3 regions of the Sinomonas terricola genome follow, and region 1 is predicted to be linked to each of the others. Evidence: riboswitches for the same ligand, from Rfam matches in the RefSeq annotation. Region 1 holds a riboswitch; each other region holds the start of a gene.
What was found. A riboswitch is a leader RNA that binds a small molecule or an ion and turns the genes downstream of it on or off. The one in region 1 is predicted to bind S-adenosylmethionine.
Positions count from the first base shown of each region.

Region 2: another riboswitch for S-adenosylmethionine. It lies ahead of SPF06_RS04500 (DUF1737 domain-containing protein); the one in region 1 lies ahead of SPF06_RS15060 (aminotransferase class V-fold PLP-dependent enzyme).
Region 3: another riboswitch for S-adenosylmethionine. It lies ahead of SPF06_RS16360 (flavin reductase family protein); the one in region 1 lies ahead of SPF06_RS15060 (aminotransferase class V-fold PLP-dependent enzyme).

Region 1 covers NZ_JAYGGQ010000012.1:27,297-36,741, forward strand. Annotated here, with positions in the region: gene SPF06_RS15050 (Nramp family divalent metal transporter) at 1-788, opposite strand, end outside; gene SPF06_RS15055 (class I SAM-dependent methyltransferase) at 920-1,684, opposite strand; gene SPF06_RS15060 (aminotransferase class V-fold PLP-dependent enzyme) at 1,797-3,242, opposite strand; SAM riboswitch class IV at 3,277-3,390, opposite strand; gene hisN (histidinol-phosphatase) at 3,500-4,318, opposite strand; gene rsgA (ribosome small subunit-dependent GTPase A) at 4,379-5,497, opposite strand; gene aroA (3-phosphoshikimate 1-carboxyvinyltransferase) at 5,502-6,872, opposite strand; gene SPF06_RS15080 (DoxX family protein) at 6,869-7,411, opposite strand; gene SPF06_RS15085 (sigma-70 family RNA polymerase sigma factor) at 7,612-8,331, shown strand; gene rsrA (mycothiol system anti-sigma-R factor) at 8,328-8,600, shown strand; gene SPF06_RS22145 (50S ribosomal protein bL37) at 8,699-8,773, opposite strand; gene SPF06_RS15095 (PadR family transcriptional regulator) at 8,883-9,445, opposite strand, start outside.
Region 2 covers NZ_JAYGGQ010000001.1:918,957-928,401, forward strand. Annotated here, with positions in the region: gene SPF06_RS04470 (BTAD domain-containing putative transcriptional regulator) at 1-1,358, opposite strand, end outside; gene SPF06_RS04475 (antibiotic biosynthesis monooxygenase family protein) at 1,443-1,745, shown strand; gene SPF06_RS04480 (peroxiredoxin) at 1,764-2,420, shown strand; gene SPF06_RS04485 (sulfite oxidase) at 2,422-3,438, shown strand; gene SPF06_RS04490 (hypothetical protein) at 3,692-4,054, shown strand; gene SPF06_RS04495 (DUF3100 domain-containing protein) at 4,275-5,681, shown strand; SAM riboswitch class IV at 5,832-5,970, shown strand; gene SPF06_RS04500 (DUF1737 domain-containing protein) at 5,979-6,317, shown strand; gene SPF06_RS04505 (rhodanese-like domain-containing protein) at 6,314-6,727, shown strand; gene SPF06_RS04510 (O-succinylhomoserine sulfhydrylase) at 6,732-7,934, shown strand; gene SPF06_RS04515 (hypothetical protein) at 7,947-8,447, shown strand; gene SPF06_RS04520 (glutamate--cysteine ligase) at 8,461-9,445, opposite strand, start outside.
Region 3 covers NZ_JAYGGQ010000013.1:128,161-137,605, forward strand. Annotated here, with positions in the region: gene SPF06_RS16345 (amino acid ABC transporter permease) at 1-139, shown strand, start outside; gene SPF06_RS16350 (AfsR/SARP family transcriptional regulator) at 737-1,489, shown strand; gene SPF06_RS16355 (hypothetical protein) at 1,510-2,247, shown strand; SAM riboswitch class IV at 2,533-2,644, shown strand; gene SPF06_RS16360 (flavin reductase family protein) at 2,684-3,169, shown strand; gene SPF06_RS16365 (ABC transporter substrate-binding protein) at 3,360-4,370, shown strand; gene SPF06_RS16370 (ABC transporter ATP-binding protein) at 4,374-5,168, shown strand; gene SPF06_RS16375 (ABC transporter permease) at 5,168-6,040, shown strand; gene SPF06_RS16380 (TauD/TfdA dioxygenase family protein) at 6,083-7,015, shown strand; gene SPF06_RS16385 (LLM class flavin-dependent oxidoreductase) at 7,018-8,340, shown strand; gene SPF06_RS16390 (GNAT family N-acetyltransferase) at 8,558-9,085, opposite strand; gene SPF06_RS16395 (FAD/NAD(P)-binding protein) at 9,156-9,445, opposite strand, start outside.

The DNA.
Region 1 (9,445 bases):
ACGTTGACGACGCCGGCGATGCCGAGCGCGATCACGACGTCGAAGCGCGTCCCGCGCAGGAGACGCGCGACGGCGTGTGGCGGCACATGCGTGTGCGGGTCCCCCCGGTGGCGGTCGCGGGAGAGGGCCGAGTGGACGTAGATCGCGTGCGGCATGACCGTCGCGCCGAGCATGGACGCGGCGAGGAGCACGGATTCGGGCCCGTCGAAATGCGGAAGGAGTCCCGCGACGACGCCTGAAGGCGCGGGAGGGCTCACGAACATCCCGGTGAGGAAGCCGATCGTGATGATCGCGAGGAGTCCGATGATGGCGAATTCGAAGCGCTGCTGGGTCCGCCGGTCCTGGATCGCGAGGATCCCCATGGAGACGGCTCCGACGATGACGGCGCCGAGGGGGAGCGGCACCTTGAAGAGGAGCTGGAGGGCGATCGCGCCGCCCACCACCTCGGCGAGATCCGTCGCCAGAGCGACGACCTCGGCCTGCGCCCAATAGAGGCGCCGCGTCACGGGCCGGAGCTTCTCGCCGAGGAGCTCGGGCAGCGTCCTGCCCGTGACGATGCCGAGCTTCGCGGATTGGTACTGGATGAGCATGGCCATCGCGTTCGCAAGCACGAGCACCCACACGAGAAGGTAGCCATAGCGCGACCCTGCCGTGAGGTTCGCCGCGACATTTCCGGGGTCGACGTAGGCAATCGACGCGACGAACGCGGGGCCGAGGAGCCCGATCGCGAAGGGCCATCGGAGGCGACGCGCCGGCCGCTCTCCGGTGTCCCGTATAGTCCTGCTCACGCCGCCCAGCCTTTGCGATGTCTCGGAAGAGTCGCGGCAGTTTCTGCCTGCCTCATCATTGAGTTTCGGTACACCTAAACATTAGGTGCGACTGTCAGCGGGCGCAAGGCGGCGCGGAACTGACGCGGGCCCTAGTGCGTCGCGGCGACCGCGCGCCACGCCTGCGTGATGTACGGCAGCAGGAGCTGCCCGCCGTCCCGGTGGCCGAGATGCTCGTGGAGGTACCACGCGAGGTTCGCTTCGACGCGCGCCCGCTGCTTCTCCGAAGCCCGCAGATAGTAGCTGCGCGACTTCGTGAGCTCGATGATCCCCTCGGGCGTGATCGGGTCCTCCCACCTGAACACTGCCGACTCCCACCCCGTGAGCTCGGGTCCAGTGGGCGGGTGGTAGTCAGGCTTGTGGACATCGCCGGCATGCATGATGCGGGAAAGGCGATGCACCCACGGGACCGAGGTGTCGAGCTGGTTCCAGACGAGTGCCGCTCGGCCGCCCGGCGCGAGGAGCCGAGCCGCCTCGCGGCTCGCGGCGCCGGGATCGAACCAATGCCAGGCCTGCGCCGCCACGACGAGGTCCGCGGAGCCACTCGGTAGAGTCGTCGCCTCTGCGGGGGCTATGACGACGGCGACACCCGGGTGGAGGCGGGTGAGCTCGGCGAGCATGCTCGGGCTCGGGTCGACGGCCGTGACCGCGAGGCCTCGCGCGACGAGCTGGCCCGTGAGCTTTCCCGTCCCGGCCCCGAGGTCGACGGCGGTGCTCGCCCCAGGCGGCAGGATCCAGTCCACCGCCGCGTCCGGATACCCCGGCCGCACCTGCTCGTAATGGGCTCCGCCGTCGAGGAACGCCTCGGCGAGCTCTCGCCGTCGTCGGTCGTCGAATTTCGGTCCGCCCCGCGCCATGCTGTTGCTTTCCTCTCCAGCATGCCCCTGCACGCTCAGTTCCCGGGTTCCCCCGATTCGCAGGGTCGAATCTACCGGGAAAAGAAGGCGCTGGCCGCACGAGGCGGATCGGTCAGTCCTCGGCGACGCAGGGCGCGGCACCAGCGGTGCCGGGCGTGTTGGGTGCCCACACGGGGAACGGGCGGCCGTCTTGGGCGGGAACCCACCGGCCGGCGTCGATGCGGTAGTCGAGGCGCAGGCCGCGTTCGACGAGTTCCCGGACACCAGCCACGAGGCGTTCGACGTCGTCGAGCCGCGAGCCGAGGCCGAAGCTCGCCCGCAGCGAGCCCGACGGGAGGCCGAGGCGGCGGAGGGCCGGATGGGCGCAGAAGCGGCCGTCGCGGAGCCCCACGCCGTGCTCGGCGGAGAGGTAGGCCGCGGTGAGGCCCGCGTCGTGCCCCGCGATCGAGAAGTTGACGATGCCGACGGCGCCGCGCGACGCCGTGCTTGCTCCGAGGTCCGAGTCCTCGAAGAGCCGGTGCACCGTCACACCCTCGATCGTGCTCAGCCCGTCGACGAGCGCCGACCGGAGCTGTTGCTCGTGGCGGTGCCACGCGGACTCGTCGAGCGAGGAGATCACCTGCGCGGCCTTCGCAAGCGTCGCAGCGCCGAGCACGTTCGGCGAGCCGGCCTCGTGGCGCGCGGGGCCATCGGCCCACGCGACCGAGTCGAGCCGCACTTCGCGCACGGCCCCGCCTCCCGCGAGATGCGGGCGGCCCTCGTCGAGCCAATCGCGGCGGCCCACGAGGATGCCCGCCCCGAACGGCGCGTAGAGCTTGTGCCCGGAGAAGGCGAGATAGTCGATCCCGGCCCCCGCGACGTCGATGCGGCGGTGCGGCGCGAGCTGGGCCGCGTCGACGGCGATGCGCGCACCGTGTTCGTGGGCCAGCGCGGCAAGTTCGGTGATCGGCAGGATTTCGCCCGTGATGTTGGACGCGCCGGTCACGGCGACGAGGCTGATCTCGCCCGCCTTGAGCCAGGCCCGCACGCGCTCGAGCGTCTCCGCGAGCGTGCGCGCGGCAACCACGCTGCGGTGCGGACGCGCCTGCCACGGGAGAAGGTTCGCGTGGTGCTCGATGTCGAGGTACAGCACCTCGCCCGAACCGGGAACCGAGCTGGCCAGGAGGTTCAGCGAATCCGTGGTGTTGCGCGTGAAGATGACCTCGTCGTCGGGGCGGGCCCCGACGAATTCGCGCACGATCCCCCGCGCGTTCTCGTAGAGCGACGTGCTCACCTGAGATGCGTACCCCGCGCCGCGGTGGACGCTTGCGTAGTAGGGGAGCACCTCGTTGAGGTACGCCGCGACCTCGGTGAGCGCCGGAGCCGACGCGGCGTAGTCGAGGTTGGCGTAGCGGACCTCGCCCCCGCCCGCGAGCGGCGTGATGAGCTCGGCGCCGATGACGTCCGCGAAGGGGCGCACGGAGTCGGGGTAATTCGCAGGGGAAAGAAGGGGAGAGGAACCAAAGGCCGAGGCCTGGTTGGACGGGGAAGAAGACTGGACGACGACGGGCGTGCTCATGACTGCACCTCGGGGTCGGGGCCCCGCCTCGCGGGGGCCGCGCTTGCCGTATCCGCTCCGGACCGGCCTGGTCGTCACCCGGGGCACCCCGCCGCGTGAGGAGGGTTGCCGGCCAGCAAGCCGGGGCTTCGCGCTGGCACTCGTGACCTGAACACGAGATTACGGGAGGGCGCGCACGGCCTCCAGCCGGCGCGCCCGTGTTACATCCCGTGAAGTGCGCCCCTTGCGCGGGTCTGGAGTTCGTGCGTGGCGTTCCCCTATGGGACGAGAAGGTCGTCGAGCTCGGGGTTGAGCCGGTGCAGCGCAGCCGAGTGGAGGATGCCGTTCGTCGCGAGGGCATTGCCTCCCCAGGGACCGTCCTCGCCTTCGAGGGACGTGAAGCGGCCCCCCGCCTCCGTGACGATCGGCACGAGCGCCGCCATGTCGTACAGCTGCAGTTCGGGCTCGGTCGCGATGTCGACGGCGCCCTCGGCCACGAGGCAATAAGACCAGAAGTCGCCGTACGCGCGCGTGCGCCACACGTCTTCCGTGAGGCTCAGGAAGTCGCCGAAGTTCCCGCGCTCGCGCCAGCCCGAGAGGCTCGAGTAGGAGAGGGAGGCATCCTCGATCCGCGAGACGTCGGAGACCTTGAGCTTGGTTGCGGAAGCGAGTGAGCGGCCCGTGTACGCCCCGGCACCCTTCGCCGCCCACCACCGGCGGCCGAGGGCGGGCGCGCTCACGACGCCCACCACGACCTCGTCCCCGTCGACGAGCGCGATGAGCGTTGCCCACACGGGCACGCCACGGACGAAGTTCTTGGTCCCGTCGATCGGGTCGATGATCCAACGGCGCGAGCCGTGGCCCGTGGTGCCGAATTCCTCGCCCACGACGGCGTCGCGGGGGCGCGACCGTGAAAGCTGCCCCCGGATGGCTTCCTCGGCGGCACGGTCCGCGTCGGTGACGGGCGTCAGATCGGGCTTCGTCTCGACCCGGAGGTCGAGGGCCTTGAAGCGGTCCATGGTCTGCGCGTCGACGGAGTCCGCGAGCACGTGGGCCAGGCGGAGGTCGTCAGTGTACGACTCGGCAGCGAGGGTCATGGGCTCAACGCTATCGTCTAGTTGGACGTTGGACGGTGTCCGGCGCGGATCGGGGCGGAATCAGAGCGTTCCGAGTTCCTTGGCGTCGGCGATCTCCTCGCGCGGCCCCGCCCCGAGGAGCCGTCGCAGGGATGCGAGGCGTGCGGGCCCGTGCGGGCCCGCGTGGCCCTCGGCAACCCAGGCGTCGAGCCCGCAGTCCACGGCGGTCGCGTCGTGCCGGCAGCCGCGCGCGCAGTCTTCGGTGCCGGGCTCGAGGTCGGGGAACGCGTGGAGGATCCGGTCGGGGTCCACATGGGCGAGGCCGAACGAGCGGATCCCCGGCGTGTCGATGATCCAGCTCCCGGGGGGCGCGCCGTCGAGCCGCAGGGCGAGGGCCGACGACGACGTGTGGCGGCCGCGGCCGGTCACCGCGTTGACGCCCCCCGTCGCGCGGTCGGCACCCGTGAGCGCGTTGACCATGGTCGACTTGCCGACCCCCGAGTGCCCGAGCAGAACGGTCACCTTGCCGTCGAGTTCCTCGCGCAGGCGGGCGACGGCGTCGTCGTCGAGCCGCACGCTCTGCCCGTCCGGTGCCGAGGCGCCCTCGGGCGCTTCACCCGCGTCGTCGTCGGCCTCCGCGGTGCGGCTCACGACGACGGCGAGCGGCAGGAGCTCGTAGGTGGCCAAGAGCGGGGCCGGATCCCTCAGGTCCGCCTTCGTGACGAGCAGCAGGGGCTCGATGCCCGCGTCGTAGGCCGCGACGAGGGCGCGGTCGATGAAGCCCGTGCGCGGCTCGGGGTTGGCCGCCGCGACGACGATCACGAGCTGGTCCGCGTTGGCGACGACGACCCGCTCGATGGGATCGTCGTCGTCCGCGCTGCGCCGCAGGACCGTCTGACGCTCCTCGACGCGCACGAGGCGCGCCAGGGTGTCCGCCCGCCCGCTCACATCCCCGACGAGGCCGACGAAGTCGCCCGGGACGACGGGGGTTCGGCGCAGCTCGCGCGCGCGGGCCGCGACGACGATGCGCTCCTCGGGCGTGTCCTCGGCGACGACGGCGGTGTAGCGGCCGCGGTCGACCGTGATGACGCGGCCGGTCACGGCGTCCTCGTGGCTCGGGCGGTCCTTAGTGCGCGGCCGGCTGCCCTTCTTGTTCGGGCGGATCCGGACGTCGCTCTCGTCCCATTCGCGGGCGGCCATGGGCCTACCGGGCTCCGTCCGCTCGCGCGCCGGTCTGGGCGGACGCCGCGGCCTCGCCGAAGCCCAGCATGCGCGCCCACATGTGCGGGAACTCGGGCATGGTCTTGGACGTCGTGGCGATGTCCTCGACCTCGACGCCTTCGACCGCGAGCCCCCAGATCGCGCCGGCGGTCGCCATGCGGTGGTCTGCGTAGCTCAGGACGACGGCGCCGTGCAGGCGGGCGGGCCGGATCACGAGGCCGTCTGCGGTCTCCTCGGCGTCCCCGCCGAGCCGCGTGATCTCCGTGACGAGGGCAGCGAGCCGGTCCGTCTCGTGGCCGCGCAGGTGGGCGATGCCCGTGAGGCGCGACGGCGAATCGGCGAGGGCGCACAGCGCTGCGACCGTGGGGGCGAGCTCGCTCGTGTCCGCGATCTCCGCCCCCGTGATGCGCTCGCCGCCCGTGACGGTGAGGGTTCCGCCGTCGAGCGCCACGCGTGCGCCGAGCTTCGGCAGGATTTCGCGCCATGCGTCGCCCACTTGGGTCGTGTGCTCGGGCCAATTCGGAATCCGCACCGTGCCGCGCGTCGCGAGCGCCGCGGCGAGGAAGGGGCCCGCATTCGAGAGGTCTTGCTCGATGCGGACGTCGAATGCGCGGATCGGTCCCGGCTTGACGAACCAATGGTTCGGCACGGTGTCGTCGACCTCGACGCCGAGCTCGCGGAGCACCGCGATCGTCATCGCGATGTGGTCGAGGCTAGGGACGGGCTTGCCGATGTGCTCGAGGTGCAGGCCTTCCTCGAACCGGGCACCCGCGAGGAGGAGCGCCGAGACGAACTGGCTCGAGCCGCTTGCGTCGACGATGATGTGGCCCCCGGGCACCGCGCCGGTTCCGTACACGGTGAAGGGGAGCGACGCGGGGCGCGCGCCATCGGGGGCGGACAGGGCGACGCCGAGCGATTCGAGGGCATCGATGACCGGGCCCATGGGGCGCACCCGGGCGTGCGGATCGCCGTCGAACGCGATCTCCCCGCGGCACAGCGCCGCAATCGGCGGCACGAACCGCATGACCGTGCCCGCGAGGCCGCAGTCGATGGCCACGGCACCGAGGCCGCCCGCCTCGCGCGAGCTTGAGGGGATGGGCGTGACCTCGAGATCCGGCCCGAAGTCGCCGTCGCCCTGCACCTCGGTGACGGTCGCGCCGAGCGCGCGGAGGGCTGCAATCATGAGCGCCGAATCACGCGAGTGGAGCGGGGCCCGCAGGCGGCTCGGGCCGTCCGCGAGGGCTGCGAGGATGAGGTAGCGGTTGGTGAGGGACTTCGATCCGGGGACCGTGACGGTGGCGTCGACGGGGCCGTGGGCAAACGGTGCTGGCCACGGCGCGGCGGAAGGGGTCACGCGTGACCGCCCGAGATCGCGCGCCCGGCCTTCTTGACGGCCTTTGTCGCGGACTTCGCCGCATCGGCATTGGCTGCCATCGTCGTCTTGGCTGTCCTCGACGCGTCCGCGGCGAGCTGCTGCGCGCGCCACGCGAGGCCCGGGCGCCCCGCGGTGTCGACGGATGCGAGCAGGACCCCGCCGACGAGCGAGAGGTTCTTGAGGAGCCTCGCGCGGCGCTCGGCCCGCAGCCCCTTCGAGCCGATGTCCGCCGTACGCCACTCGACGAACGTGTTGAGCGCCGTCGTGAGCGCAAGCACCGACGCCGAGAAGCGCGGCACCTTCCCGAACGCGAAGAGGAGGCCCGCCCCGAGCTGCGTGGCACCGACGGCGCGGGCAAGCGTCTTCTCCTCGACCCGGACCGGCAGGGCGTCGGCCGCGCGCCGCAGGACGGGGGAGAGCTGCTCGGCGGTATCGTCGGCGTTCTTGAACTTGTCGAAGCCCGCGACGATGAACGACGACGCGAGGAGTGGCCTCGCCAGGAACCGGACTGCCGTCATGCTTCGCTCCTCTTCCGTTTCAGTGATTGGTCGGTGACGTGGTGGCCACAGGGGCCCCAGCAGGTCCAGTCTTCCACTTCCTGGGAATATTTTCCCTTCCGCAGCGGTTCGCACCTTCGTCGACCCCCGCACCATCAGGAGGAGAGCCCGTGCTGGTCCTCGACCGTCCGCGCCCCGCCCCGCCAGTAGACTGGAGCGCGATGAGCACCGTCGATTCCATCGAGCCTGACGAGTTCGGCGCGGACAGCGCACCGGTCGTGGAGCTCGGCGCCGAGAGCGCCGAGCAGCGCCGCGACCGGTTCGAGCGGGACGCCATGCAGTATGTCGATCAGCTGTATTCGGCTGCGATGCGCATGGCCCGCAACCAAGCCGACGCGGAGGACCTGGTCCAGGAGGCGTACGCGAAGGCCTTCGCGGCGTTCCACCAGTACAAGCCGGGCACGAACCTCAAGGCCTGGCTGTACCGGATCCTCACGAACACGTACATCAATCTGTACCGCAAGCGGCAGCGCGAGCCGCAGCAGGCCAACACCGACTCGGTCGAGGACTGGCAGCTCGCACGCGCCGAGTCGCATTCGTCGACAGGGCTGCGTTCGGCTGAGGCCGAGGCCCTCGACCACCTCCCGGACTCGGACGTCAAGGATGCGCTGCAGTCGATCCCCGAGGAGTTCCGGCTCGCGGTGTACTTCGCCGACGTCGAGGGCTTCGCCTACAAGGAGATCTCGGAGATCATGGGCACGCCGATCGGCACCGTCATGTCGCGGCTCCACCGCGGCCGCAAGCTGCTGCGGGACCGGCTCGCGGACTACGCGGCGGAGCGCGGCTTCGCAGGTGCCGCCGCACCGGGCACTGCCGGTGCCACCTCGGGTGCGGGAGCGACCGCACGAACAGGCTCGAGCAAGCAGGAGAAGGAACGATGAGCAACTGTCAGGGACTCGGCGATTGCGATGAATCGCGGCTCGAGCGCCTCTATGAGTACCTTGACGGTGCGCTGACCGCGGCAGACGTCGCCGAGATCCGGGCGCATCTCGAGTCATGCGCCGAGTGCCGCGAGGAGCACAACCTCGAGTGCATGATCCGCAGCGCGATGAAGCGAAGCTGCAGCGAGCAGGCGCCCGCGACCCTCAAGATGAGCATTCTCGAGAAGATCCACGCCGTCCGTGGGGCGGCAGAGGCCGCGGAGGTCTGAGCCGCCCGCGCATGAGCTGATGCGAAAGGGCCCGGAGCCATTGGCTCCGGGCCCTTCCCGCACCACGGGGACGCCGCGCGGGCGCCTCATGAGGCGCCTCAGGCGTTGGGGCGCCGTCCGTGGTTCGCGCCGCTCTTCTTGCGGTCACGGCGCTTGCGTGCACGCTTGCTCATAGGGGCCTCCTTCGACTCGGTAACGTTGATGGCCCAGAAGGCCGCCTACCATCCTCCCATACGCCGCGCCGTGCGCCTAAACGCCCCCGGCGTCTTCGCGAGAGCGGGTTCAGCCGCGAAGCGAGTTCTTGACCGCGATCCGGGCCTGGTCGAGGACGGTCCGCAGCGTTTCAAGAGTCACCTCCGTGACGGGGTGGCGGGCGGCGTGGGTGCGCAGCTCGACGCGGACGTCGTCGCGGAACGCCTGGACGAGCATTTCGGCTTCCTTGAGGCGCCCCTGGCTTTCGCGGCTGAACCGCTCCGGCGAGGGTTCGCGCGTCTCCTCGCCCGGCTCGGGTCCCTGCCAGGACGACGACGGCGAGCCGGCCCCGTGAGGGTGCTTCGCCGTCGTACGCGCCTCGACGCGGACGCTGCGTGCCGCCTGACGCGCCGATTCCGCCGTCGCCGCTAGGTCCGCGCGCAGTCCGCGCATGCTTGCGCGCAGCTCGTCTCGCAGCGAATCGGCGAGGCGGCGCACCGACGCCGAGATGTCCTGCTCGACGTCGGCGAGCTCGTCGCGCCGCGCGTCGAGCTCGTGCAGGCCTGCTTCGGTGATGCGGTAGATGCTGCGCCGCCCGGCCGACTCTGCCTCGACCAGGCCCTCCTCTTGGAGCTTCGCGAGGCGGGGGTAGA
Region 2 (9,445 bases), on a different contig from region 1:
ACGGCTTCAGCCGGAGACCGGGCTGCCCCGGCAAGCACGCCGTAGAGGCGAACCACGAGGTGGGGCTCGAGCCACGTCGACTCGGCGGCTGTCAGCGCACGGCTCGCTTCCCTGGCCGCGTCGGGACGTCGGTCCTGGAGGACGTCGAGCTCTGCCAACCGCTGGCGCGTGAGGATCTCACCGGCCTTGGCTCCCGCCCGTCGGTGGAGCTCCAAGGCTGATTCAAGAAATCTCCGCGCCCCGTCGAGGTCACCAGAGAACAGCGATGCCACCCCCAGCAAGAGTTCCGCAATGGCTTGACCGTGAAGCGAACCCGTCTGCTCGGCGACCGTGCGAAGACGCGCGGCGCGCTGCGCAATACTGCGGTGCCCGTCAGGACCGCACAGGCAGTAGTCGGCGAGGCACAGCTGGGCGTCGAGCACGTAGTCGGCTCGCGCGGAGTCGCCCTGCGCGAAGTCCTCGAACTCCGCCTCGAAAACCTCGGGCCATCGGTTCTGCATGTTCGCCGCGATCCCCAACACCGCGCTCGCCTCGCCTATTTCCCGGCCCAGATTCGCCGAAATGGCCAACTCGCGCGCCCGCCTGGCAGATGACGAGGCCTCGTCGAGGTCGCCCCTGTTGAGCGCGATGAGCGCTCGCGCCAACGTCGCCCGTGCACGGTGCTCCGCGCGCCGGCGGTCCTCGGCTATTGCCTCCTCGTAGACCGCGACCGTCTCCGCACTCGGTCCGATCCCCAGATCGGCACGCAACTCGCGGCAGAGTTGCTCAAACTGACGAATGGCGCTCTGGCGATCGCCGGCGCCGAGCGCCCTGACCATGATCGCGCGGTGGGCCTCTTCGTCTGTCGGCTCAGCCTTTAGCACGTCGTCCCACCGACCCGCAGCCTTGAGCAGGCGCAGGTAGAGCGTACGCAGTCGGTCGCGTGGAGCCTCGGCCCATACGGCGAATCGGTCGTCAGGAAGCAGCTCGCCTCCATACAGGGCGAGGGCCGGGGCCACCCCGGCCGATGAGGCGAGTGCGGCTCGCCCCTCGGACTCGAATCGTTCCGCATCGATCGAGACGTCGGCGTCGGGCAGCAGCACCAGCAGGTCGCCGCGCGCCTGCACAGCGTCGGGGGAGCCCAGCGCGGCCCGCGCGAAATGCAGCGCCTTGCGGAGGTTCGCACCGGCTGCCGGCCCGCTGAGATCGGGCCAGAGCTGGTCGGCCAGGACGTCCCGGTGCACTTGCCGGCCTTCCGCGAGCGCGAGGATCTTGACGAGCCCGGCCGCTTTGGTCCGCTTCCACGAATCGTCGGGGACTTGCCGGCCGTCGACCACGACCCGGAAAGACCCCAGCACGACGATGACACACGTCACCACGACCTGATGGTAGGCGGGGAACAGTTGGGGAACAAGGCTTCCCTACCGTCAGAAATGCGGAAACAACGCAGGAGGTGACTTCAGATGCCAGACGCGTACGCCTCGGGAAGGTGGCAGGTGCTGCCGGGCCGGGAAGAGGAATTCGTCCTCCGCTGGAGGGAGTTCCTGGAGTGGACCCACCAGCATCATCCAGCGATGGTCGATGCGAGCCTGCTTCAGGGGCTGACAAATCCCAGCGAGTTTCTGTCCTTCTCGGAGTGGAAGGACGCCGACTCGCGGGCCCAATGGAAACGCGACCCGGGATTCGCCGAAAAGATCGGTGCGTGCAGGGCGCTCTGCGAACACATGGCCGGTACAGATTACGAACGCGTAGTACGCGTCCCGTGAATAATTTAGGAGGAAACGATGGGACTGCAGCTGGGTGATATCGCACCCGATTTCTCCGCGAAGACAACCACCGGAGATATCCACTTCCACGAATGGCTCGGCGATTCATGGGGAGTGCTGTTCTCGCATCCGAAGGACTTCACGCCCGTCTGCACAACCGAGCTCGGCTACATGGCCAAGATCAAGCCCGAATTCGACCGGCGCGGCGTCAAGATCATCGGCCTGTCTGTTGACGCCACAGCCGACCACGAACGGTGGGCCGCCGATATCGAGGAAACGCAGGGAGCTCGTCCCAATTACCCCGTGATCGGCGATGACGACTTCACCGTGGCGAAGCTGTACGGCATGCTTCCGGCAGCCACCTCCGGGGACGCCAAAAGCCGCACGCCCGCGGACAACCAGACGGTGCGCAATGTCTTCGTCATCGGGCCTGACAAGAAGGTCAAACTGATCCTCGTCTACCCCATGACCACAGGGCGCAATTTCGACGAGGTGCTCCGCGTCGTCGACTCCCTCCAGCTCACCGCGAAGCACCGTGTCGCGACGCCAGTCAATTGGAAACAAGGTGAGGACGTCATCATCGCTGGCTCCGTCAAGAACGACGAGGCCCGCGAGATCTTCGGAGAATGGAAGGAGCCGAAGCCCTACATCCGGATCGTCCCGCAGCCGGCGTGAGATGTTGATCCACCGCGCGGAACCGCTCAACTGCGAGACGCCCGTCGGCGCCTTGGGCGATTCGGTGACAGCCAATGCGCACTTCTACGTGCGCAATCACTTCCAGGTGCCGGCTTCTGATGCCGACACCTGGAAGCTCGAGGTCACGGGTCTCGTGGAGCGCCCGCTGGCCATGAGCTTGACTGATCTGATCCGATTGCCCTCCGAGACCCACGCCGTATTGCTCGAATGCGCTGGGAACGGCCGCCGTTTCCTGTCGCCGGCGACACCCGGGGAGCAGTGGGAGCGCGGGGCGGTGAGCACCGCCGAATGGACAGGTGTCCCGCTCGCCGTCGTCCTTGACCGTGCTGGGGTGCGGCCGGGGGCGACCGACGTCGTGTTCCGGGGTACCGACCACGGCTCGGTCTCCGGCTCGACGGGAGAGGTTTCGTTCGAACGCGGACTGTCCCTCGCCACGGCCCGGGACGGCGAGATCCTGCTCGCCTACGCCATGAACGGCGAAGCGCTCCCGATCCAGCACGGCTTCCCCCTGCGCATGATCGTGCCCGGGTGGTACGGCGTCGCCTCGGTGAAGTGGCTCCACGCCATCGAACTCACGGATCATCCCTTCGTTGGACACTTCCAGACGACGACGTACCAGTACGAGGTCGAGGGAGCCTCGTATGCGGTCACCCTTCAGCGAGTCAAATCGCTCATCATCGAGCCCACCGAAGGGGCCGACCTGCCGCGGGGCGAGACCATCGTTCGCGGCGTCGCGTGGTCTGGGGCGGCCGCGATCGCCCGCGTGGAGGTCAGCGTCAACGGTGCCGAATGGCAGGACGCCCGGCTTGTCGGCGAACGCCGCCCGCACAGTTGGCAACAGTGGGAACTGCGCGCGAGACTTGAGCGGCCTGGCGATGTAACTGTTCGAGCCCGGGCAACGGATCTCGCCGGTCGCACCCAGCCGGAATCGCCCACGTGGAACCGCCAGGGCTACGGGAACAACGCAGTCCACGCCGTGTCGTTCCGGGTTGCCTGATGCCTCGGCTTCGACACACTGGGCGGCTGAGACTGAGTTCCCGCCACGGCTAACCCCGCGCGCGGGGAGAGACGCGTTGCGGTCGAAAAGGGGGCCTCAGGCCGCCTTCTCGACCGCAAGGCGCCCGTGGACAGACTTCAAACACCGTTCATCCGGGCTTCACCGCACCCGGACCCGCGCCTTCACGTCGAGCCGATAGCGTCACGGCGTCAGCGTCGACCTCCCTGAACCGCGACCGTGAGGTACACCAGCCATGGCTCCTGCCGCCCGCCCGCTCAGCCTCGACGAGGCCCTCCCCATGCTCGCGCGCACGCGGGTCGCAGCGAAGACCGCCGGCCTCGAGGCGATGGGAGACGCCGCCGCATCGCTCGAAGCCCGCATCGAGGGGCTCCTGGGTGCGGAGACGCCGTCGTCGTTCGAAGCCTGCGAGCGCACCCTCGACCGGGCCGAGCAGGCCGCTCGCGCCGCCGCCGACCTCATGCGCTCGTCCAGCACCCATCGCGCCTTCGCTGAAACCCATGGGGTCGACCTCGTGCTGGTGAACGAGGCCGTGAGCCGGCACGTGAGCCGTCTCGAGATGCTCGCGCGCACGCTGGGCACCGCGCGCGGGTTCTGACCCCACCTGACGCCCGCGCGGGGCGCGGGGGCGGCGGCCGCTTCGCGTCGCCGAAAGCCGCTTCGGGCCACGGTGGCATGCCATCGGTTCTTTGGTATACCTATGTTCGAGCTGCCGACCTAGAATCTGCACGTGATTTACATCTCAGCGCGAACAGCCTAGAGTTATTTGGTATACAGAAACGAGCGCAACGATGCGCTTCCCAAAGGACAGTGATCACATGGCTCAACAGCCCCAGACGGTTGGCCAGACCCCCGACACCCCCGCCACCGCCCCAGCGCAGGTCCTCGATCAGGCCTCAGAGACATCCACCCGAGGGATCACGCGCGGGCATTGGACGACCGTCATCGTCGTGTCCGCCGTCATCTCGGTCGTCGCGGTGCTCATCGGAACGTACAAGTTCCAGATCGGCCCCGCCGCCCTCGTGCTGCTCCCCATCATCTGGGCGGTCATCATCGGGGGCATCGTCGGCACACAGCGCGTGCGGCGGCTGTCCGCGTCGAGCCGCGCCGTCGCGACGCTTCTCCTCGAGATCGGCATCATCGTCTTCCTCGCCCGGCTCGGCCTCGGGATCGGGCCGTCGCTCGCGAAGATCACCGAGATCGGGCCGGCCGTCGTGCTCCAGGAGGCCGGGCACATCTTCGGCACCGTCATCCTGGCACTGCCCATCGCCGTCGCCCTCGGCCTCGGGCGCGTGGCCATCGGGGCAACGTGGTCGATCGACCGCGAGTCCTTCCTCGCCTACGCCCTCCAGCGCTTCGGCGTCCGCTCGGGCGAATACCGCGGCGTCTTCTCGGTGTGGCTCCTCGGGAGCCTGTTCGGCGCCGTCTTCATCTCGCTGCTCGCCGGCACGATCGGCAACCTCGGCATCCTGGACCCGCGCGCCCTCGCCCTCGGCCTGGGCCTCGGCTCGGCCTCGATGATGCTCGGCGGCGTGGGCGCGCTGTCGATCCTCTACCCCCAGCACGCGGGCGAGATCGCCGCGCTCGCCGCCCTCTCCAATCTCGTGACCAACATCGTGGGCTTCTACGCGGGCGTGTTCCTCTCCCTGCCGCTGGGCCGCGCCCTCTACCGCTTCTGGAGCCGCGTCTTCGGCCGGAACGACGAGGGCAAGTCCCTCCGGAAGCTCGCCGTGGAGACCGAGGCGGCCTCGGAGGGCGAGGCGCCGGTCGCGGTGGAGAACGATCCGACCGTCAGGACGAGTCCGCGGACGCTCGTCTTCGCCTACGCGATCATGGGCGTCATCGCCCTCGTGACGAACGCCGTGGGCACGAAGTCCTTCCACCCCGAGGACATCCTCGGCGTCGTCGTGCTGCTCGCGCTCACCGGGGTCTCCTTCGCCCTGGCCAGGCTGCTGCCGTCCGTCCCGTCGAGCGTGTGGGTCCTCTCCCTCGCAACGATCGTCTCAGCTCCCTTCATGCCGACGGCCGGATTTATCGCCGGCATCACCCAGCACCTCGACTCGACCCTCGTGGGCCTCCCGTCGCTCACGCTCATCGGCCTCACGCTGGGCCGCGACGTCGCGGCCCTCAAGTCGCTCAGCTGGAAGATCATCATCGTGGCCCTCGTGACCTACAGTGCGTCTTTCATCGCGGCCGCGGTGCTCGGGCAGCTCGTGCTCCACTGACGCCCGGCGGAAGGCGGGGGGACGACGGCGGAGCCTCCCGCCGTCGTCCCCTCGCCTCTTGGCGGTACTGAGCGGGCGGCGGGCCGATATTGCCAATCGTTACCGCCCTCCCATGGCTGGCCCCAGCGGTGCATGCTACGTTCAACGAAGAGTAACGAGCGCCAGCGCGCGACGGCGGAGCCACCCTCCCCGTCGCACTGCCCTGACATGCTGGCCGGCAACCCTCCGTCCGGCGGGGTGCCTCAGGTGACGACTCGGCCATTCGACGTTCGATACGCAAGCCAGAAGGAGCCCGCCATGTCCGACACTGCCCTTGACACGGGAGAGCCGGCCGCCACGCCGCTCAACGATCCCGCCGCCCCGGCGACCCCCTCCGAAGAGCGCCTCGCCTACCGGCTCCTGACCGGCCCCGACACGCGCGAATTCTGCGCCCGGATCTCCCAGGCCCTCGCCGACGGCTACGTGCTGCACGGAAGCCCCGCCGCGACGTTCAACGGCACCGACGTGATCGTGGCCCAAGCCGTGATCCTCCCCCACGCCGTGGCGCGCGCGGACGCGGCCGTCGCCTCGGCGGTGGATGACCTGGCCGAAGGCATTGGCAGCGACGGCGAATACGACGGGGAGGGGCACGCGTGAGCTACGCGGGAGACATCACGCCCGACGAGGCGTGGAAGAAGCTCAAGTCCGGCTCCGCCGTCCTCGTGGACGTGCGCACCGAGGAGGAATGGGCGCACATCGGCATCCCGGACACGCGGCAGACCGACAACGACCCGCTCTTCATCCCGTGGGTCTTCGCGGGTGGAATTCCGAACCCGGACTTCATCATGGAGCTCGAACTCCAGGGCCCCGAGGACAGGGGCACCGAGCTCCTGTTCCTGTGCCGTTCGGGCCAGCGCTCCGCGGCCGCCGCGGCCGCCGCGACGAACCTCGGATTCACGGCATACAACGTGACCGAGGGCTTCGAAGGCGTCCCGGGCCCCGATGGGCAGCGCAACGTCAACGGCTGGAAGAACCGGGGTCTCCCCACGAACGTAGGACAAGAGTAAGTCAGTGACCTTCAACATCAACGCCGCCAGCTGGAGCGAAGACACCAAGGCTGTGCGCGGCGGGCTCGACCGCACCAACTTCCAGGAGACCTCCGAGGCGCTGTTCCTCAACTCCGGCTTCGTCTACGAGTCGGCGGAGGCCGCCGAGCGTGCCTTCACGGGCGAGGACGAGCGCTTCGTCTACTCCCGGTACGGAAATCCGACCGTGGCCACGTTCCAGGAGCGGCTTCGGCTGCTCGAGGGCACCGAGGCGTGCTTCGCGACAGCGTCCGGCATGTCCGCGGTCTTCACGGCACTCGGGGCGCTGCTCGCCGCGGGCGACCGCGTCGTGGCCGCCCGGAGCCTCTTCGGCTCGTGTTTCGTGATCCTCAACGAAATCCTCCCGCGCTGGGGCGTCGAGACGGTCTTCGTCGACGGACCTGACCTCGAGCAATGGCGCGAGGCGCTCTCGGTCCCGACGACCGCGGTGTTCTTCGAATCGCCGTCGAACCCCATGCAGGAGCTCGTCGACATCCAGGCCGTCGCGGACCTCGCGCACGCAGCGGGCGCCACCGTCGTCGTCGACAATGTCTTCGCGACCCCGCTCCTGCAGCGGAGCCTCGACTTCGGCGCGGACGTCGTCGTGTACTCGGGCACGAAGCACATCGACGGCCAGGGCCGCGTGCTCGGGGGCGCGATCCTCGGGCCAAAGGACTACATCGACGGCCCGGTCAAGCAGCTCATGCGGCACACGGGCCCGTCGCTCAGCTCGTTCAACGCGTGGGTCCTCACGAAGGGACTCGAGACGATGGGGCTGCGCGTGCGGCACTCGTCGGCGAGCGCCCTCGCGATCGCCGAGTGGCTCGAGGCGCAGCCCGAGGTCAGCTGGGTCAAGTACCCGTTCCTCGCGTCCCACCCGCAGTACGAGCTCGCGCGCAAGCAGATGAGCGCCGGCGGGACCGTGCTCACGTTCGAGCTCAACGCGCCCGACGGCGGGGGCAAGGACGCCGCGTTCCGCCTCCTCAACGGCCTGCGGATCATCGACATCTCGAACAACCTGGGCGACTCGAAGTCCCTCATCACACATCCGGCGACGACGACGCACCGCGCCATGGGTGCCGAGGGGCGGGCCGCGATCGGGCTGGGCGACGGCGTCGTGCGGCTGAGCGTGGGCCTCGAGGAGGTCGGGGACCTCATCGGGGACCTCGAGCAGGCGCTGCGCGGGTAACGGATCCAACCCGTGGCCACATCCCGCCCAACCCGTGGCCACCTGACGCGATTCGAGCTGAAGCTCAAGACGCCGCTGCCTCCCCCTGAGGCGTGGGCCCGGATCCTCGATCTCCGGGCCCACGACCGTCTCATCCCGTTCACGCACATCACGCACGGCATGGCGCCGGCCGAGGAGCTGCAGCCCGGCCATCGGTTTGTGGCTTGCACGACGCTGGGGCGCGTGGGCTTCAACGACATCATGACGGTCGAGGAGATCTCGCCCCCGGCTCCGGGGTCTCCTGGCCACGTGTTCATCGTCAAGTCGGGGAAGCTCATTCGCGGATTCGTGGACCTCACGGTTGAGTATGGTCGTACCGTCGGGCACGGCCGCGAGGGTACTTCGGACGGCGCGACCGTCCGCTGGGTCCAAGAGTTCGGCCTCGGGAGGTTCCCTGCCGCCGTCGGCCTCGTGGCCTCGTGGATCGCCCCGGTCGCGTACCGGGCGATGCTGCATCGCCTCCTGCGGGGCTGAGGCACGACCCACCCTACACGCGCGGCACGACGCTCAAGGTGGCTCGCGCGCCGTCGTCCCAGCCGCCGGCAGGCGAAGCGGTACGCGAGATCGCCATGGCCACGACCGCCGCGAGCCCTCCTCGGCCGGCCGCTTCGCGCTGCGCGCGTTCACCGGGGCCCCGCGCGAGGAGCTCGGCGACGGCGAGCTCGGTCCGCGCGTACTCGCCCCCGTCTCGCAGCACCGGGGCGATATACGCCATGAGAGCCTCGACGGCGGCGCCCGCGGGCACGGGAACGCCATCGACCGGGTGCACGAGGTCGGCGTCGAGGCCCGAGCGGCTCGCCCTCCACGCCGCGAGGCGCAAGACGGCGACCGGCGTGCCCAAGGGGGCGACGCCGTCGGCCGCTTCCCGCGCGGTCGTCTCGACCAGGGCGCGGATCAGGACGGCGAGAAGCGCCGAATCGCCCGCGACGAGCGGGACGTCGGGCACGCGCACCTCGACCGTGGGGTGGTTCCTGGAGAGCCGGGCGTCGAAATAGGCCATCGCCTCGTCGAAGATCGAGCCCGTCGCGATCATCGCCGCGATCCGCTCGCGGTAGGCCGCGACGCTCCCGTACAGCTCTTGCGGGCCGGAGGACGGCCAGCGGTTCCACGCCTGCGTGCGGTAGCTCGCGTACCCCGTCGCGACGCCGAACCAGAACGGCGAGTTCGCGCTCAGGGCCGCGAAAAGCGGGAGCCACTCGCGGATCCTGTCGAGCACGGCCACCCCCTCGTCCGGCGAGGCGACGCCCACGTGCACGTGCAGGCCGCACGTGAGCTGCTCGCGCGCGGTGAGGCGGAATTCGTGGTCCATGTGCGCGAAGCGCTCGTCGGGGGTGAGGGTCGTGGCGCTGCTCAGGGGGGACGTCGCAAGCGCGACGACGCGACCCCCGCACCGTCGAGCGGCGCGGTCGGCGAGCTGGCGGCCCGCGAAGAGGGATTCAAGCAGCTCGTCGTGGTCGCGGCACGGCGGCGTC
Region 3 (9,445 bases), on a different contig from region 1:
GGTGCTCCTGTTCTTCTTCCTCGTCTGCTACCCGCTGACCCACCTCGCAGGAAGGGTGGAGCGACGGGCTCGAGTGGGCAAGCCGTCAGCAACCCGGACACGGCCCCGCCCCAGGGAGACCACTCCGGCACGGGGCTGACCAGGCCCGACACCGGAGATCCCCGCGGCCCATCAGTCAACCGCCCCCGCGCGCTCCCCACGAGGGACCCTGAACGCCCCCGTTCAGGGTCCCTCGTGATCAGCGCGCCGTCCTGGCATCACGATCTCAATGGTTTGTCCCCGGGGAGGGATCGCTCAGAGGACCGCTCCGCGGAGGCCAGCCGAGGCCGTGCAGAGGGACTTCCGGTCGTCTACGCGGACGACTTCAGCAGATCAACACCCCACCATCAGCCAACTGTTCCATGGACGACCGTCCACGGGACACTCCCCGACGGACTCAGCGATTGTGGTGTGTCGTGTTCCATAAGCCGTGTCCAAGAGCTATGTAGTCTCAGGAACGTCCGCGGTGCATTCTGGGCATGGCCATATCCATGGCACGTGTGACTGAATCGTTCATGATACAGGGAGTACGCTCAAGCTTAGCCCAAAGATCTAGTCAATTCGAAAAAATCCATTGACTGGATTATCTCGGCATCGTCATGCTTGTAGTCGTTCAGCAGGCGTGCATCACCGGGGAGAATCGCCAACCAGACGGACCTCCCGCGGGCTCTCGCTTCTCGATGGAGGGTTACCGCCCATGGAATGGGAATTGCGCCTCTTGGGATGCTGGCAACTCCTCCGCAACGGGACTACCGTCCCCGTCGGGGCACGCCAGCAGCGCCTTATTGCGGCACTCGCACTCTTGGGCCAGCGGCCCCGCTCGTTCCTCGCTGGCCTCCTCTGGCCGGAAAGCACGGAACAGCAGGCTTCGGGGAGCCTTCGGGCCACCGTGTTCAAGCTCCGCCACCAGCTTCCCGGCCTCCTCGGCGACGCCGCCGAGCCCGTCTCGCTCGCCCCCACCGTCGTCGTCGATGTTGACGGTCTTCGGCGGAGCGCAGAAGCGGCCCGCGCGGGCCACCCGCTCAGCGCGCGTCAGGCCGAGCGCTTCTACTCGGCGGAGCTCCTCCCCGGCTGGTACGAGGACTGGGTCATCTTCGAGCAGGAGCGGCTGCGCGAGCTGCGCATCGCCGCCCTCGAGGCGGTCGCCCAGCGGTGCCTCGCGGAGGACGATCCGCACGCCGCGATCGCCGCCGCGATGCACGCGGCAGCGATCGAGCCGCTCCGGGAATCCGCCCACGCGCTCGTGATCCGGGGCCAGCTCCGCGCGGGCAACGCGGCAGGCGCCCACCGGACGCTCGAGGATTTCCGCCGGAGGCTCCGCGACGAAATGGGGCTCTCGCCCTCGCGACGGCTCGAAGCAGCCATCGGGGGGAACTCGGCCGACGACTTCGGCCTTCCCGGGCCGCTCGCCGCAAAGGCGCACGCGGACCGAATCTTGGTCCATCGCTAGCCCCGGAAGGATGTGCCGGCATGGCGCGTCGCCCCCAGCACCCGCTCGCCCTCCTCGTCACCGCATTCGCCGCCGTCGCACTCGCGGCCTCCGTTCCGGAGTCCGCCTCCGCCGAAGGCCGCGGGCCATCCGATGAGTCCCGCGCGTCGTCGTCGCTCGACGTGGCATCCTCGGCGATCCCTACCTCGGCCAACCCCCTCGTCACGGACGCGGCGCGCTCCGAGACCGGCCTCCGGCCCACGGGCGGCAAGGCTGTCGCGACCGCCGTCGCGACGAGCGAATGCAACGGATGCTCCGGAACGGCGACCACGCTCCAGACCGTCACGCTGGATGGCCCCGCCGCGGCCGTCGGGGACAACGTCGCCACGGCGTGGTCGAGCTGCGTGGGCTGCTCGTCGACCGCGGTGTCCGTCCAGATCATCACCGGCCCCCGAGCCGCGCCCATCGAGGCCAACAATCGCTCCCTCGCCGCCAACATCGCGTGCGCGGACTGCCAGTCCACGGCGGTCGCGCTCCAATTCGTGATCCTGGGAGGCACCCGGCGCGAGCTCTCGGCCCAGGCGAAGGCAATCATCCAGCAGATCGAACAGGAGCTTGGGCTCACCCTGGCTGCTCAGGAAGCGCGCAACGACGGGTCGCATCACGACGACGCCGAACGCGCCGCCGAGGACGCGGCCGCGCGGGCTCGGGACGCCATCAAAAACGACACCCGCGCGGACAGCGTCGCGGCCCGGGTCGACGTCGAGACCGGCGACTGAACCCCGCAACGCGTTCGCACCACGCCCTCGGACCGCGAGTGGCCACGCGTATGGCGACATCTGGCCACGCGTATGGCGACATCTGGCCACGCGTATGGCGACATCTGGCCACGCATCCGAGACATGAACGCGTGGCCACCTCTCGCTCGACGCGTGGCCGCCTCTCTCCCAGCCCCCGCAACGCGACGTCACGCGCAGTCACGTTGGCACGCGTGAGACGCCGCGTTTCCCTGTTACGGCGTGCCTAGACCCGCCCCTGCGCCGCCCCATACAGTCGAGGCCAAGGATCAAGAGTCCCGGCGACAAGCTCTGGCTGGCCGGGCGGCAACCCTCTCCCGTAGCGGGGTGCCCCAGATGAGGATCCGGCCGCGGTGGCCATCCGCGGCAAGTACGGCGCCCGCAAGGGGCGTCCGGTGGGAATGCCGAGGGACAGCAGATGACCGTGACAACTGTGCAGAACGCCGTCAGCGGGGCGGAGCTCCGCCGCGCCATGGGGCATTGGGCCACAGGCATCGCGGTCATCACCACGGAGCACGAGGGCGCGATTGCCGGCCTCGCGAGCAACTCGTTCACGTCCGTGAGCCTCGAGCCCGCGCTCGTCTCGTGGGCCGTGGACAAGCGGTCCTCGTCCTTCGGCCTGTGGACCTCGACCGACAACTTCGCCGTGCACATCCTGTCCGAATCGCACCGCGATCTCGTGCAGCGGTTCGCGGCGAGGGGAACGGACAAGTTTGCGGGATTGGCCTGGGAGCCCGGCGCGCTGGGCTCGCCAATCGTGGCCGACGACGTCCCGCGCATCGAGTGTCGCCTCTGGCAGCGGGTGAACGCAGGGGACCACGTGATCCTGATCGGCGAGGCAGTGAGCGTCTCGGATCCGGGGAGCTTCCGTCCCCTCACGAACCACGTCTACTGGGCCAAGTAGTCCTTCACACCCTGTAGCCCGCCGAACCGCCGCCCCGGTCGAAGGCGCCTCTCGCCCGGGCGCGGCGGATCGCCACACCCGTTTTCCCCTCTCGTCCCTGCCTTTCACCATGCCGAGCGCACACCCGGTTCGTTCGGCGTGCCTTCACGGCTGCCTCCGCGCGGCCACAGAACCCCCAAGGAACTCCCCCATGAAGAAACTCACGTCCATCGTCGGCGCGACCTCCGCCGCAATCGTCGCCCTCGCCGTCTCGGCCTGCTCGGGCCCGGCCGCCGCCACGAGTGGGGCGCACCAGGTCACGGAACTCCGGTATCAGGGCTCCGCGAACAATGTCACCCTGCCCGAATTGGCCCAGGATCTCGGATTCCTCGGCGACGTCAAGCTCACGTGGGTCGGGAATACGATCAGCGGCCCGCAGGATATCCAGTCCGCCGCGACGGGACAGACGGATTTCGGCGGCGCGTTCGCCGGCGCCGTCGTCAAGCTCGTCGAAGCGGGAGCGCCCGTAAAAGCCGTGGTGAATTACTACGGCGAGGATGAGAAGACCTTCTCGGGCTTCTACGTCAAGAACGAGAGCTCGATCCACGGCGCGCGCGATCTCATCGGCAAGAAGATCGCGGTCAATACGCTCGGCGCGCATTCCGAGGCCGTCATCGACACGTGGCTCGAGAAGAACGGGCTCTCGAAGGACGAGATCAATCAGGTGCAGCTCGTGGTCCTCCCGCCGAACGACACGGAGGAGGCCGTTCGGCGCGGGCAGGTCGACGTCGGCTCGCTGAGCGGGCCCCTCCAGGATCACGCCATCGCGACGGGCGGCCTGCGCTCGCTCTTCAGCGACTACGGGCTGTTCGGCGCCTTTGCGGGCGGCCAATACGTGTTCCGGAGCGATTTCCTCGCCCAGAATCCGGATACCGTGCGCACGTTCACGACCGGCGTCGCGAAGGCCATCGAATGGGAGCGCACGACTCCGCGCGATCAGGTGATCCAGCGCTTCACGCAGATCATCCAGAAGCGCAACCGCGGCGAGAGCACCGCAAACCTCCAGTACTGGAAGAGCGTCGGCGTGCCGAATGCGGGAATTGTTACCGACGCGGATTTCTCCCGCTGGGATTCGTGGCTCCGCGAGACGGGCATCCTGAACAGCCCCATCACGCCGCCCAAGTACTACACCAACGAATTCAATTCCCTCGCGAAAGGGTGAGACATGACCCCGAAAATCAGCCTCCGGGACGTCAGCCAGCATTTCTCGGTGCGCGGCGGAACCTCGCCCGCCCTCGACAGCCTCACGCTCGACGTCCGTGAGGGCGAATTCCTCACTCTTGTCGGGCCGAGCGGCTCCGGCAAGACCACGCTGCTGGACCTGCTCGCGGGGCTTACGAAACCCACATCCGGGCAAGTCCTCGTCAACGGCCAGCCCGTCACGGGCCCCGGCCCCGACCGCGCCATCGTCTTCCAGCAGTACGCGCTCTTCCCGTGGCGCACGGCATCGCAGAACGTCTCGATCGGGCTCGAGGGACCGGGCCTGAGCCACCGCGAACGCGCCGAGAAGGCCAGGTACTACCTCGGCCTCGTGGGCCTCGCGGGGTTCGAGGACCGCTACCCGCACGAGCTCTCCGGCGGCATGAAGCAGCGCGTCGCGATTGCCCGGAGCCTCGCGTTCGAGCCGGACATCCTCCTCATGGACGAGCCCTTCGCGGCCCTCGACGCACAGACCCGCGAGCAGCTCCAGGGTGAGCTCCTGAAGATCTGGCGGGCCACGGGCAAGACGATCGTCTTCATCACCCACGGCATCGAGGAGGCCGTGTACCTCGGCCAGCGCGTCGCCGTCCTGAGCTCGCGGCCCGGGCGGCTCAAGGCGATCGTCGACGTGGACCTTCCCGCGTACGACGACGAGGCCGACATCCGCTCGCACCCCGCCTTCGTCGACTATCGCCACCGGGTGTGGGACCTCCTGCACGACGAGGTCCGCCGCGCCAACGCAGAAAGGATCCCCGCCTGATGAGCACACTCACCGTGCCATCCCTCCGGTCCGCCGAGGCCCCCGGGGAAGCTCCCTCGGGCAGCCGAGGCGAGGGGGCGGGCCGCACGCTCCGGCGAGTCGGCGCCGTCGTCCGTTCCTCCCTGTGGAAGTCCGCGGCGGTCCTCGCCTTCCTCGCGCTGTGGGAGATCGGCCCGCTGTGGTTCGCGCCGCCGTCCACCCAGGTCTTCCTGCCGCCGCTGCACGAGGTGCTCGCGGCCGCCGGGAAGCTCCTCGCGAACGGCGCGCTCGGGGGGCACCTCGCCGCGAGCCTCACGCGCTCGATCGCGGGGTTCGGCGTCGCCGTCGTCCTCGGGGTCGCGGGAGGCCTGCTCATCGCGTGGTACCGGCCGCTCAACTCGTTCATCACGCCGCTGCTCGAGGTTTTCCGCAACACGGCCGCGCTCGCGCTCCTGCCCGTGTTCACGCTCCTGCTCGGGATCGGCGAGGAATCGAAGGTCACGATTGTCGCGTACGCCGCGTTCTTCCCCGTGCTGCTCAACACGATCGCGGGGGTCCGAACGGTTGACCCGCTGCTCGTCCGGGCGGCGCGTTCGCTGGGGCTCTCGAGCCTCGCGCTGTTCCGCAAGGTGATCCTGCCCTCGGCCGTCCCCACGATCTTCACCGGGATCCGCATGGCCGGAACCGCGTCCATCCTCGTGCTCATCGCCGCGGAGATGGTCGGGGCGAAGGCCGGGCTCGGGTACCTGATCGTGAACGCGCAGTCCAGCTTCCTCATCCCGGACATGTACGCGGGAATTCTCACGGTCTCGCTCCTCGGGCTCGCCGTGAACTCCCTCCTCGTCGCGCTCGAACGCCACTTCTCGCGGTGGCGGGTCGAGACCCGCTCCTAGCCTTTCTCCCTCTCGCCAAACCCCACGCAAAGGAATCCAGCCATGACAACGTCGCTCGAAACCCGCCTCGAATTCACCAAGCTCGGCTCGCGCATCGGCGCCGAAATCCGCGGCCTCGACCTGAGCCAGGACCTCTCGGACGAGGTGATCGCCCAGATTCGCGAGGCCCTCAACCGGCACAAGGCCCTCGTGTTCCGCGAGGCTAACATCCGCACGGACGAGGAGCAGGTGCGCTTCGCGTCGCGCTTCGGCCCGCTCACGAAAGCCCATCCCACGGTCGCGTCGGTGGACGGCGCGGAGAACGTCCTCCCCGTGGACAGTGAAGACGGCTCTGCGAACACGTGGCACACGGACGTGACGTTCGTGCTCAACCCGCCGCAGGCCTCGACGCTGCGCAGCATCATGCTCCCGCGATACGGCGGCGAGACGCTCATCGCGTCCTCGGCCGGGGCGTACCAGGACCTGCCCGCCGAGCTTCGCAACTTCGCCGACACGCTCTGGGCCATCCACACGAACGACTACGACTACTCCGTGCCGAAGAACCTCGAGCACCAGAACGCCGAGGACCGCCGCAAGATCTTCACGCGCATCAAGTACCAGACCGCGCACCCCGTGGTCCGCGTCCACCCGCTGACCGGCGAGCGCGGGCTGTTCATCGGCGGCTTCGCGCAGCGGTTGCGCATCGTGGGCCTCTCGAACACGGAGTCGAAGGACGTCCTGCGCCTCCTCCAGGCTTACGTCACGCGGCCTGAGAACGTGGTCCGCGTGAACTGGGAGGCGAACCAGCTCGTCCTGTTCGACAACCGCATCACGCAGCATTACGCGCCATCGAACTACGACGACCAGCCGCGGCGCCTCAACCGCGTGACCATCGCCGGGGACGTCCCCGTGGCGATTGACGGGACGAAGAGCCAGGCGATCGAGGGCGACTCGTCGCAGTACTCCGAGGTCGTCTCCGTCGGGGCGGGGGCTTGACCGTGGCGAGGAAGCTGCATCTCAACGCGTTCCTCATGAGCACGGGCCACCACGAGGCCTCGTGGCGGCTCCCCGAGAGCGATCCGCACGCGGGCACGAGCCTCGCCCACTTCACCCGCCTCGCTCAGACGGCGGAGCGCGGCAAGCTCGACTCCGTGTTCTTCGCCGACTCTCCGGTGCTGTGGGGATCGGTCGCGCGGCGGCCCTCGAGCGCCGTCGAGCCCACGGTTCTCCTCGCGGCGCTCGCCGCCGCGACGCACCGCATCGGACTTATCGCGACGGCCTCGACGAGCTACAACTCGCCGTACAACCTCGCGCGGCGCTTCGCGTCGATCGACCACCTCTCCGGGGGACGCGCCGGATGGAACGTCGTAACGACGGCGGGGGCCGACGCCGCGCGGAACTTCGGCCTCGACGATCAGCCGCTGCACCGCTATCGGTACGAGCGCGCGGCCGAGTTCCTCGATGTCGCCTTCAAGCTGTGGGACTCGTGGGACGACGACGCCGTGCTCGCCGACAAGGCGGCCGGGGTGTGGGGCGACGACAGCCGGGTACGCGCCGTCGACCATTCGGGGCCGCACTTCTCGGTCCGCGGCCCGCTCGATATCCCGCGGTCTCCCCAGGGCCACCCCGTGATCGTGCAGGCCGGCTCCTCGGAGGACGGCAAGGATCTCGCGGCGCGCTACGCCGAAGCCGTGTTCACGGCGCAGCAGACCCTCGAGGAGGCGCAGGCGTTCTACGCCGACCTCAAGGCTCGGACTGCGGCGGCCGGACGCGACCCTGACTCGATCAAGATCTTGCCGGGCATCGTGCCCGTGATCGGCGGGACCGAGGCCGAGGCGCGGCGGCGCGAGCGCGAGCTCGACGCGCTGATCCGCCCCGAGTACGCGCGGGACGAGCTCGCCCGGACGCTTCGCGTCGCGCCCGAGGACCTGCCCTTGGACAGGGAACTGCCCCCGGATCTCCCGGGCGAGGACGAGATCGAGGGGGCGAAGAGCCGGTACACGCTCATCGTGGACCTCGCACGGCGCGAGCGGCTCACGGTACGGCGGCTCATCGGGCGTCTCGGCGGCGGCCGCGGGCACCGGACCGTGGCCGGCACGCCCGAGCAGATCGCCGACGCCCTCGAATCATGGTCCGGGGCGTGGGCCGCCGACGGCTTCAATATCATGCCGGCCGCCCTGCCGTCTGGGCTCGAGGAGTTCGTGGACCACGTGGTGCCGATCCTGCAGGCCCGGGGGCTGTTCCGGACCGAGTACGAGGGCTCGACCCTGCGCGAGCACTACGGGCTCGCACGGCCGGCCACCCAGCTCGCGGAGGTGTAGCGCACCTCCTCAGGCACCGCGCCCCCAACCGGTTTGGACCGGTTGGGGGCGCTGTCGTCGGTTTTGCCCGCCGAACTCCCCACGTTTAACGCCGACCGCCCCAACTTCACGCGTCAACCCGCAGCGTGTTGCCCGAACTGCCGGCGTGTCGCAATTCAGGGGCCTCAGAAAATGGGGAACCCGGCGCAGAAGCTGGGGAACTCGGGCGCCGCCCCGATCAGCCCACGCCGAGATGCTTCTCGAACGCAAGGTGCCCGATCGTCTCGGGATCCGCGTGGAGGTCGAAGAGCGGCGTGTAGCCGGCCGTGAGATACAGCGCGACGGCCTCGGGCTGCCGCGGACCGGTCGTGAGGTAGACGCGCGCGTATCCCCGCCGGATGGCCTCGGATTCGAGGGCGGCAAGCACCGCGCGAGCCAGGCCCCGGCGTCGGTGCGCCGCATGCGTCCAGATGCGCTTGAACTCCGCGGTCCGGGCGTCGAAGCGCCGGAACGCCCCGCCGGCCACAGACTCCCCCGCCTCGCGCACGATCAGCAGCGTGCCGTGCGGCGGGGCGAACTCCTCCGCGGGAAAGCGCGTGAGCTCGTGCGAGGCCCCGCCATACCGGTCGCCGTACCGCGCGGTGTACTCCTCGAGGAGTCCTGCGAGCAGGGGCGCGACGCGCGGGTCACCGAGCCGGAGCTGGAGGATCGACCGGGCGGGCCCAGCCTGAGCGGCGACGGCGGTCGGCGAGCGATGGGCGGTCATGTCGGTCCTTCCAGGAGGTGCGTCGGCGGCACGGTGCGCAAGCGGGGCGCGGAGCGAGCAGCCAGGCTCGTCAGCCCGCGAGGCCGTGCACGAGGGCGACGGCGGATTCGAGCCGCGCGGAGGGTTCGGGCGTGAGCTGGGCGAGGAGACGCCGGGCGAGGGCGTCGGTGTCCCGGAATGGCGCGGCGTTGCTGCGCGGGCGCGCGAAGGCGCCGGCTCCCCAGCCTGTCGTTCCGGCCCCGACCGCGAACAGCCACGCGAACGCATCGCCGAGGACCCGCGCGTCGTCGCCCGTCCGAAGGCGCCCAGCGGCGTCCTCGCGCGCGAGCCCGTCGGCGGCGAGCGCCCGCAGGAGTGGAT